3 regions of the Mesorhizobium sp. M7A.F.Ce.TU.012.03.2.1 genome follow, and region 1 is predicted to be linked to each of the others. Evidence: predicted binding sites of a transcription regulator. Region 1 holds the regulator's gene; each other region holds the start of a gene.
What was found. The regulator LexA, encoded in region 1, represses DNA repair genes until DNA is damaged. The targets are predictions, from matches to a motif close to TGTTCNNNNTGTGTTCNG.
Positions count from the first base shown of each region.

Region 1 (3,278 bases):
CCCAAAGCGATCCATGCCCGGTTTCCTGACGCGAAAGTTCGTGCTCGCGGCAACCGGCCTTGCCATGACCTCCATCATCGCCGGCAGCGCCACGACGCTGTTTGCCATCTGGCATTTTCAGCGTGTGTCGCCGCTCAGCCTGTTCGCCAATCTGGCGGTTATGCCGATCGTCACCGTCGTCATGTTCCTGGCTGTCGCAAGCGCGCTGCTGATGCCTTTCGGATTGGATTGGCCGGCCCTCTACCTGATGGGCAAGGGTCTGACGGTGATGATCGCCATATCGGGTTGGATCTCCGAACGTTCGCCTGTCGATGCGGTTGGGCTGATTTCGCAGCAATCTGTCCTGCTGGTGACAATTGCCCTGGTCATCGCGACAATGGCGACAACTTGGCTGCGGCTCGCTGCTCTGCCATTCGCGCTGGCAGGCTTGCTGACCGTCTCGGATACGCGCACGCCGGATGTGCTGATCTCGGAGGACGCCCGACTGGTTGCCTTGCCGATCGGCGGTGGCGAACTCGCCGTCAGCCGCGCTCGGCCGAACGAATTCACCGTCGACAACTGGAAACGCGCACTAATATCCGAAACCATCGTCGTGCCGGAGGTGTTCGACAAGGGCGACGGGCAATTCGACGTCGCGGATGCCGTTGAGCTACCGCCGGGATCGCCGTTCTATTGCACCTCAGGCGTCTGCGTGGCCAGGCACACGTCCGGTGCGATCATTGCCTATGTCGAGGACCGCAAGGACACCTGGAAAGCCTGCGGTTTCGCCGAGCTGATCGTCATCAATGACGCCACCGCGTATGACGCCTGTCACAACCCGCTGGTTCTCGTCATCACCAAGCGGCAACTGGCTCGCAAAGGCAGTGCCGCGATCTTCTTCGATCGCCAATCGGCGACCACGCCGGCGACGATCAGCTTCGCCGTGGACAGCCCATACCGGCCCTGGCATGCGCAACGCAAATTCTCGCGCGAGGCGAGGGGGCTGCCACCCTTCAAGAGACCCGAGAAGCCAGTGGCTGAAACGCAGCCGCCTCAGTAGCGGCGGATCAGGCCAACGAGCTTGCCTTGCACCTTGACCCTGTCCGGCCCGAAAATACGGGTTTCATAGGCTGGATTGGCGGCTTCGAGAGCAATCGAAGCGCCCTTGCGGCGGAACCGCTTCAGCGTCGCTTCCTCTTCATCGACCAGCGCCACGATGATCTCGCCGGGGTTCGCCGTGTCGGCATTGCGGATGATGACGGTGTCGCCGTCGAAGATACCGGCCTCGATCATCGAGTCGCCCTTGACCTCCAGCGCATAGTGGGCACCGCCCATGATCATGTCCGGCGGCACCGAGATCGAATGCGTCTGATGCTGGATGGCATCGATCGGCACACCGGCGGCGATACGGCCCATGACCGGGATCGACACGGCGGAGACCGCATCGTCATCATTGCCGGGCGAGGGCATCCGCGAAGGCGCCGGCTTGATCTGCCGGCCAAGGGCACCACCCTGACCGAGACTGCCCTGGATGACGCTTGGCGAAAACTTCTTTGCCGCGTTGAGGCCGGGCGCGATCGAGTCCGGCAATCGCAGCACTTCCAGCGCGCGTGCCCGGTTGGGCAACCGGCGAATAAAGCCGCGCTCCTCAAGTGCGGTGATCAGCCGATGAATCCCGGATTTGGAGGCAAGGTCGAGCGCCTCCTTCATCTCGTCGAAGGATGGCGGAATGCCGCTCTCCTTCAGGCGTTCATGGATGAACATCAGCAGTTCATGTTGCTTGCGTGTCAGCATGGCGGCCCCCAGATTACCTGAAACCAGAATCGAAAAACAAACCCAGAACAAACACTATCTGTTCCAGTTGTGTTCTGCAACCGTTTAAAGTTTAATGAATTTGTTAAGGCTGCTGAAATTATTTGGGCTTGCCAGCGGGTCGCGATCGACAGGCGCCAACCACGGCAATGCGCCTGCTCACATTGAAATCATTATGGTTAATGACCTGTGGCTCATCCTCGACCCAAGGCTTGGCATCATCTGCCGATCGACCTCCACAAGGGACGCTATCAATCTTCGGGACGTTCGTTTGCCGTGAACGAAACGGAGCCAAAACGCCAACGTCTGTTGGCATTTGTGGCTGGAATTCAGCCCTCCGTCATCCGCCGGGCAGTGAGGGCGGCGACGGCAAATCGCGGAGATCGTTGCGTCAGGTAACGGCTTCCTTGACGGCGAAACGCTGGTCCTTCCATGCGCCCGTGCGCAGAATATCCTCCAGCACCTCAACCGCCAGCCACACATCCTTGTAGCCGACATAGAGCGGCGTGAAGCCGAAACGGATGGTCGATGGCGCGCGAAAATCACCGATGACGCCGCGCTCGATCAGCGCCCGCATGATTTGATAGCCGTGATCGTGAAGGAACGACACCTGGCTGCCGCGCCTGGTCGCGTCGCGGGTGGTCTCCAGCGTGAGGCCATAGGCGCCGCACTTTGCTTCGACGAGCTGGATGAACAGTTCCGTCAGCGCGACGCTCTTTTTTCGCAATGCCGCCATGTCGACGTCGTTCCAGATGACAAGCGCGCCTTTGAGCGCCCGCATCGACAGGACCGGCTGGGTGCCGCACAGAAAGCGGCGGATACCGGTGCCGGCAACATACCCCCGTTCGAAGGCAAAGGGCCGCGCATGGCCCCACCAGCCGCTGAGCGGCTGGCTGATATCGCCGTGATGGCGCTGCGCGGCATAGATGAAGGCCGGTGCGCCCGGACCGCCGTTGAGGTACTTGTAAGTGCAGCCGATGGCGAAATCGGCATTTGCCTGATCGAGCTCGACGGGCAGGGCGCCGGCGGTGTGGCATAGATCCCAGACGATCAGCGCTCCGGCCGCATGAGCCTTGCGCGTCAGCGCCGCCATGTCGCGCAGTTCACCCGATTTGTAGTTGACGTGGTTGACCAGCACCACCGCGACGTTTTCGTCGATCAGCTCTTCGATGGTGGGCGCGTCGACGCCCGCGAGGCGCAGCAGGACGCCGTCCCGTGTCGAGGCCACCCCTTCGGCGATGTACAGGTCGGTGGGGAAACTGTCACCCTCGGCGACGATGACCGACCGGCCCGGCCGCATCTCCAGCGCCGCATGCAGCACCTTGTAGATGTTGGTCGACGTCGTGTCGCAGACGACGGTCTGGCCGGCCGCGGCTCCAATCAGGCGTCCGAGTTGATCGCCGAGTTCGATCGGCATCTCGAACCATCCGGCCGTATTCCAGGCTCGGATGAGGTCCTGGGCCCATTCCTGGGTTGCCGCCTGCTGC
Region 1 covers NZ_CP034779.1:5,072,726-5,076,003, reverse strand. Annotated here, with positions in the region: gene EJ079_RS25135 (ComEC/Rec2 family competence protein) at 1-1,039, shown strand, start outside; gene lexA (transcriptional repressor LexA) at 1,033-1,773, opposite strand; gene kynU (kynureninase) at 2,183-3,278, opposite strand, start outside.

Region 2 (3,278 bases), 3.2 Mb from region 1:
GCGACGGGAAGGCGCGGCGACACCGCTTCGTCGAGACGGCCAAGCGCCTGGTCGAGGCGCAGGAGCAGCAAGGCGCCAAAGCGGCGGGCGAGCGGCGCGCGCGGTGCCGCCATGACGGCGCCCGCCGTGCGCAGGCCGACGCTTTCCAGGCTGGTGCGGGTCGCCGGCTCGATGCGCAGTGCGGCCAGCGGCAGGGGTGCCAGCAGCGCTTCCTCCTCGCCTGACACAATGATGCGGTCACTGCAAAAGCGTGCCGCCGCCCAGGCCGCGCCCGGTGTCGCGGCAAGCCCGGCTCGGACATCGAAACCCTGATGGAAGAAGCGCGACAGGATCTCGTCCAGCATGGCGCGTTCGCCGCCGAACAGATGGGTGCAGCCGGTGACGTCGAGAAACAGGCCGTCCGCGCCATCCAGCGCCACCAGCGGGGTGTAGCGGTCGCACCAGTCGGCAAGGCCTTCGAGCAGACGGCGGTCGGCTTCCGGATCGGCCTCGACGATGTCGATCGACGGATGCATGGCGCGCGCATCGGCAATGCCCATGTCGCGCTTCAGGTGCAGGGCCTCAGCCCGCTCGTCGAGGGCCGAGATGCGCTGCGCGTTGCGGTCTCGATGGCTGATCACGAGCGGCGGGTGAGAGGGGTGATCCGACGGCCGGGAACGCCAGGACCGCCCCAGACGCTGGCGCAGGACCCTTTCCGCCGCCAGATAGGGAAACCACAGGGACAGGATTCTTTGGCCGGTTTCTTTCCCCACCTGCTCCTTCGTCGCCCGCTCTTTCGTCGAATGCGCGTTCATCGGGGTTCCACTCCAGTGTGAATTGTCCAGGCAGGGCCGTGCGGCTCTTGCCGATGGTGAGGATGAAGGCCGGGCGGTCGATCGAACCGGCCAGCGGCCCGGCGATGGTGTCGCGCGGTGTTGCCGGCGCCGATGCGACGATGAGGCGGACGGGTGCCGCCGTCGGTTCGGGTTCGGCCGCCTGCCGCAGCAGGAACACCGGGCGGCCGGCCGCTTGCGCCCTTGCATGCAGCCGGCGTGTCGCGGTCAGGTCCAGCCGCTGCGGATTGCCGCGGACTTCCAGGATGACCGCGGCCAGCGCCGTCATCCGGGCCGCCTCCTCGGCGACCCACAGCGCATCGACAAGCTTTGGCGCCTCGGTAAACAGCAATTGCTCCGGCCCGATGCCGAACGAGGCGTGAAGCCCCCTTGCATAGGGAAAGCCTGCCTCGCGGAAGATCTCCGATGTGCCGATCCACAGCACCGGCAACCCCGGCGTTTGCTTGAGGATCAGGCTGGTGAGCGACAAAGCGAAGCCGGCGACGGCCCCGGCATCGCGGGTTTCGCTGCCATGGATTTCACTCAGGGCGGCCTTCGGCAGGCCGCCGCTCAGGGCGGCGTCGAGGCGCTCGACGCCAATAGGCAGGAACGCATCCGGCAACGCCGCGGCAATGCCACGCCGGACGATTGTGAGATCGGTGTTGACGTCAGCATCAAGGGACGCGGCGGCCGGCGCAGCCAAGCGCTCGGGCAGCGTTCCCTCGATTTTCGCGATCTGGCGGCGCAGGGCAAAAACAGTCTCCCGCGCCACGGCGGTCATCGCCATGACGGTCAGCTTCCACTCACAATTGTTCCTGTTATGTTCCTATAGATTCCAGAGGCCACGGGAAGAGTCAAGCGGAGTCATGGGGAATTTATTCCTCTCCGCATGGATGGCGCAGGCGCATCGGCCCGTTCATTTGCCGATTCCGGTGCGAAAGCCTATATGCCGGGATCAAAGGACAAAGCATGGCCCGCATCTACAAGACCCGCACTTGGCACGACGAACTCTCGCCCTCGATGGACGAAATGGAGTTCCTGGCGCTGGAGGCGTACGCCCATCTGCCGGAGGATTTCCGCAAGCTGACCGGCGAGATCGTCATCCAGATCGCCGAGTTCCCGACCGACGAGATCATGGACGATCTGTCGCTGGAAACGCCCTTCGACCTGCTTGGCCTGTTTGAGGGACGCGGCATCGCCGAGCGCTGGAACCCGCAGACCGGCGAGGGCCCGAACCGCATCACGCTCTACCGCCGCGCCATCCTCGACTACTGGTCAGAGAACGAGGAGACGCTGGGCGACATCGTCACCCACGTGCTGATCCACGAGATCGGCCATCATTTCGGCCTGTCGGACGATGACATGGAGAAGATCGAAGAGGCGGCGGAATAGCGCTCAGATGACGGAAGCAGAATTCGCCGACCGGATCGATTGCAACTGGCCGTATCACGACATTCCACAAAGCCGGGAACTGATCGAAACCGCCGTCGGGATTTCACCGAATGCCGCTTTCCTCGCACTTGGTGAGCTTTGCCATCTGCCCGCAAGTGCTGCCGTCGAACCGGCCACTCTCGTTGCCCTGGTCGACTTTTGGCTATCCGAATTCGACCACCCGATGGCACCTATGACAGCGGAATGCGCGATCTCCATGATTGAACGCAAGCGGTTGCCGGTTCCTGAAATCCTTACGAGAATGGATTCCGTCTCCGGCTATCCCGGTCTCCTTGCAGCGCTATCGATCCTCTATTTCGGCTGCGATGACGTCGAGGGCCGCGCAGACGCACGGTTCAACGAAATCAGAGCCGCCTGGGAAAATCTGGCGTAGCCGGTTAGCTGATCAACCAGGCCTTTTGAGGTTTCGCCTCAGAGGTTGGTCATTCGGCTGATGAAAAGATGCAGCGCCTTGCGCACGGCGAGCGATGGCGGCTCGGACGGATGCCACTCCGGAAAATGACCATCAACCACCATTCGTGCCAACCCATAGACAAAGGCACGCGCGGCAAGAACCAGATGATCGAAGTCCGCGTTCGCAGCCAACTGACCCTGCCGCTGCGCCTGGGTCAGCAGGTCGATCATCTTCCGGCGAATGGCCTCATTCTGACCGCGAAGACTGTCCGACGCGTCGAAATCAATCAGCGTTCGGGAACTGATGATCTGGAAATGCGTGGGATTGCCGATCGCCCATTCCAGATAGCCTTGTCCGATTGCTTCGAAGGCCACGATGGGATCCGCGCTGTCGACTTCTGAAAGTGCATTGGCAACGGCCTCTGTCAGCCGGTTCATGGCTTGTTCGGCGACCGCGGTCAGCAGCGCTGTTTTCGACTGAAAATGCCGGAAGGGCGCGCCGGGCGAAACGCCGGCCCGCTTTGCGGCTTCGCGCACGCTCACATTGTCGGGGCCGCCTTCCTCGACAAGCTGGATTGCAGCATCGATCAACGTGTCGCGCAAATTGCCATGGTGGTAGCC
Region 2 covers NZ_CP034779.1:1,580,557-1,583,834, forward strand. Annotated here, with positions in the region: gene EJ079_RS07620 (DUF6504 family protein) at 1-620, opposite strand, end outside; gene EJ079_RS07625 (hypothetical protein) at 562-1,599, opposite strand; gene EJ079_RS07630 (metallopeptidase family protein) at 1,782-2,204, shown strand; gene EJ079_RS07635 (hypothetical protein) at 2,212-2,637, shown strand; gene EJ079_RS07640 (TetR/AcrR family transcriptional regulator) at 2,676-3,278, opposite strand, start outside.
Region 2: the regulator LexA is predicted to act here: its motif matches at 1,623-1,640, upstream of EJ079_RS07630 (metallopeptidase family protein).

Region 3 (3,278 bases), 2.6 Mb from region 1:
CATGCCGTCCGCACCGACGACGTAACGCGCCGAGATCGTCTTTTCGCGACCATTCTGGACGACCGTGACGTGTGCGCCATCGACCCCCTGCAATACCTCCTTCGCCTCGACGCCGCGATGGACGACACCGCCCAACCCAGCGATGCGCTCAGTGAGGACCTTCTCGGTTAGGTTCTGCGGAATCATCAGCACGTAGGGATACGCCGAGGGCAGGCTCGAGAAATCGAGGTTGATTAGGACCCGGTCGCGATCACGTATGGCGAAGTTGTCAAGCTTCAGGCCGAGTTCGACCAGCCGCCCCGTAACGCCAAGCGGCTCGAGTGTCTCCAGCGTCTGCGCGTGGATCACTCCGGCACGTGAGGTGTTGAGGCCTTCGGCGAGGCGGTCGACCACGACGTGATCGACGCCTGCCTGATGCAGGGCAATGGACAGCGCCAGGCCGGTCGGGCCGGCGCCTATGACCAGGACTTCGGTGGTATCAGGCAGCATTTTCTCTCTCCATTTGTCAACGATTGGTGACTTTTATCTTGGGTGCTTGAGTTTGTCAACGCTCGTTGATATTTGATTTTCATGAGCACGAATCATTCGAAAAAGCCGAGCAAGTCGGATCGCACCCGAGGGCAAATCCTGGATGCCGCCAGAGATCTGTTTGCCGAGCACGGCTATGACGGCGCGTCGATCCGCGATGTCGGGACCCGCGCCTCGATCGATCCGGCCATGGTGATCCGCTATTTCCACAGCAAGGACGAATTGTTCGCCCGGGCGGCACTCGTCGACCTGCAACTGCCGGCACTTCGGGTGATCGACCCGGCCACCGTCGGCGAAACTTTGATCAGGCGGTTTCTCGAAGTCTGGGAAGGCCCGGCCAGCGGACCCGGCATGGCAATTCTGCTGCGTTCCGCGGCGTCGAACGAATTCGCCGCCGAAAAAATGCGCGAGATATTCGCCAACCAGGTGAGGCCGGTGGTTGCGGCGGTCGGCGATCTCGCCGACGCCGGTCGAAGGGCCGGGCTCATTTCGAGCCAGTTGCTGGGTTTGGCGATGTGCCGATATGTGCTGCGGCTACCGCCCGTCGTCGCTCTGTCACACGACGAGATCATCCGGAACGTCGGCCCTGCGCTGCAACGCTATGCCACTGGAGAGGACACGGCCTGAACCAGCGGTCCGGCCGGACCCGTCAACATGCAGCGGCTGCACCTAGCCAAAGCATGCAACCAATCTGTGCCGAAGCAGCACGCGGAGGTTAACAGCCACCCGCCGCCCTGTGCGAAAGCTGCTTCGTAACCTGTGGATTCTCGGTGGATAAGCTGTTCACAACACAAGATATTGGGGTGAACAAATCAGGAAAATCACGCCATCGCTGATTCGTCGCTGATTCGTTCCGGCTATGAGCCGAACGTTAACGACGACAGCCGGAATCGCCTGCCCAACTGCTTAACGCAGGTTAAGAAAGATCAACAATTTCATCATGTTGGTCGAGGCGCCTAGCCACCGTGATTGTTTCCAGGCAAAGGTTAACGGCAACACCCCTCTTAGCATGAAACGGGCCAGTTCAGCGATTCAGCATGTGGTGCGACTCGCGGCCGCGAAATCCACATGTAGCCGTGAACAAAAGCTGAATCTGCAGGAGTCACTGATTCGTCGCCGATTCGTTCCAGACTCGTTCTATCCGTTAATCCGCAGCCGATTGGAAGCTTGACAAAACCACCTTCTCGCCGCCGGCGGAACATTCCGCTTTCGCTTCGCGCCCGAAATCCCTATGTGTCGCCTGTCATACGCGCCATTTGAGGCAGCGCTCCCGACAACCAGAGGCCAGAAGCCTTATTTCCAGATCCCGGAAGCCTTATTCTAGGTTGATGAACATCCAGCCCAAACACACAGAGCCGCTGATCCTGTCGGGCCGCGACGTGACCGCCGTGCTCGGGCCCACCAACACCGGCAAGACCCATCTCGCCATCGAGCGCATGGTAGCGCATGAGAGTGGGATCATCGGCCTGCCGCTCAGGCTTCTGGCGCGCGAGGTCTACGCCCGCGTCTGCGAAAAGGTTGGCGCCCACAAGGTCGCGCTGATCACGGGCGAGGAAAAGATCCAGCCGCCGGGCGCCAGATATTCGGTCTGCACCGTCGAGGCCATGCCGCGCGAGACCGACGCCGCCTTTGTCGCCATCGACGAGGTGCAGCTCGCCGGTGACCTCGAGCGCGGCCACATCTTCACCGATCGCATCCTGCACCTGCGCGGCCGCCAGGAGACGCTGCTACTGGGTGCCGCCACCATGCACGGTATCCTGCAGCGCCTGCTGAGGGGTGTCTCGGTGGTGACGCGGCCGAGGCTGTCGCATCTTGCCTATGCCGGCTCCAAGAAGCTGACCCGCCTGCCGCGGCGCACGGCAATCGTCGCCTTCTCCGCCGACGAGGTCTACGCCATCGCCGAGTTGATCCGCCGCCAGCAGGGCGGTGCCGCCGTCGTGCTCGGCGCGCTCTCGCCGCGCACCCGCAACGCCCAGGTGGCGCTATTCCAGTCCGGCGATGTCGACTACCTCATCGCCACCGACGCCATCGGCATGGGTCTCAATCTCGATCTCGACCACGTCGCCTTCGCCCAGAACCGCAAGTTCGATGGCTTCCAGTACCGCAACCTGACCGCGGCCGAGCTCGGCCAGATCGCCGGCCGCGCCGGCCGGCATCTGCGCGACGGCACGTTCGGTGTCACCGGCCAGGTCGACCCGCTCGACGAAGAGCTGATCAAGAAGATCGAAGGCCACGATTTCGATCCGGTGAAGGTGCTGCAGTGGCGCACCGCGCATTTCGACTTTGCCAGCCTCGACGCGCTGAAGCGCTCGATCGAGACCAACGCTCCGGTCGAGGGACTGACGCGGGCATTGCCTGCCGTCGACGCACAGGCGCTCGAGCATCTGTCGCGCGACGAAGACATCCGCGCGCTCACCACCAATGCCAAGCGCGTGGCGCTGCTGTGGGAAGCCTGCGCGCTGCCCGACTACCGCAGGATCGCGCCGGCGCAGCATGCCGACCTCATTGCCTCGATCTACACGGACCTCGCACGCCACGGCCATGTCAACGAGAATTACATGGCCGAGCAGGTGCGCCGCGCCGACACCACCGAGGGCGACATTGACACGCTGTCGCATCGCATAGCCCAGATCCGCACCTGGACATTCGTGTCGAACCGGCCCGGCTGGCTGGCCGATCAGGCACACTGGCAGGAAAAGACGCGCGAAATCGAAGACAGATTGTCGGATGCGCTGCATGAGCGGTTGACG
Region 3 covers NZ_CP034779.1:2,427,122-2,430,399, reverse strand. Annotated here, with positions in the region: gene EJ079_RS11685 (FAD-dependent monooxygenase) at 1-489, opposite strand, end outside; gene EJ079_RS11680 (TetR family transcriptional regulator) at 571-1,155, shown strand; gene EJ079_RS11675 (helicase-related protein) at 1,857-3,278, shown strand, end outside.
Region 3: the regulator LexA is predicted to act here: its motif matches at 1,651-1,668, upstream of EJ079_RS11675 (helicase-related protein).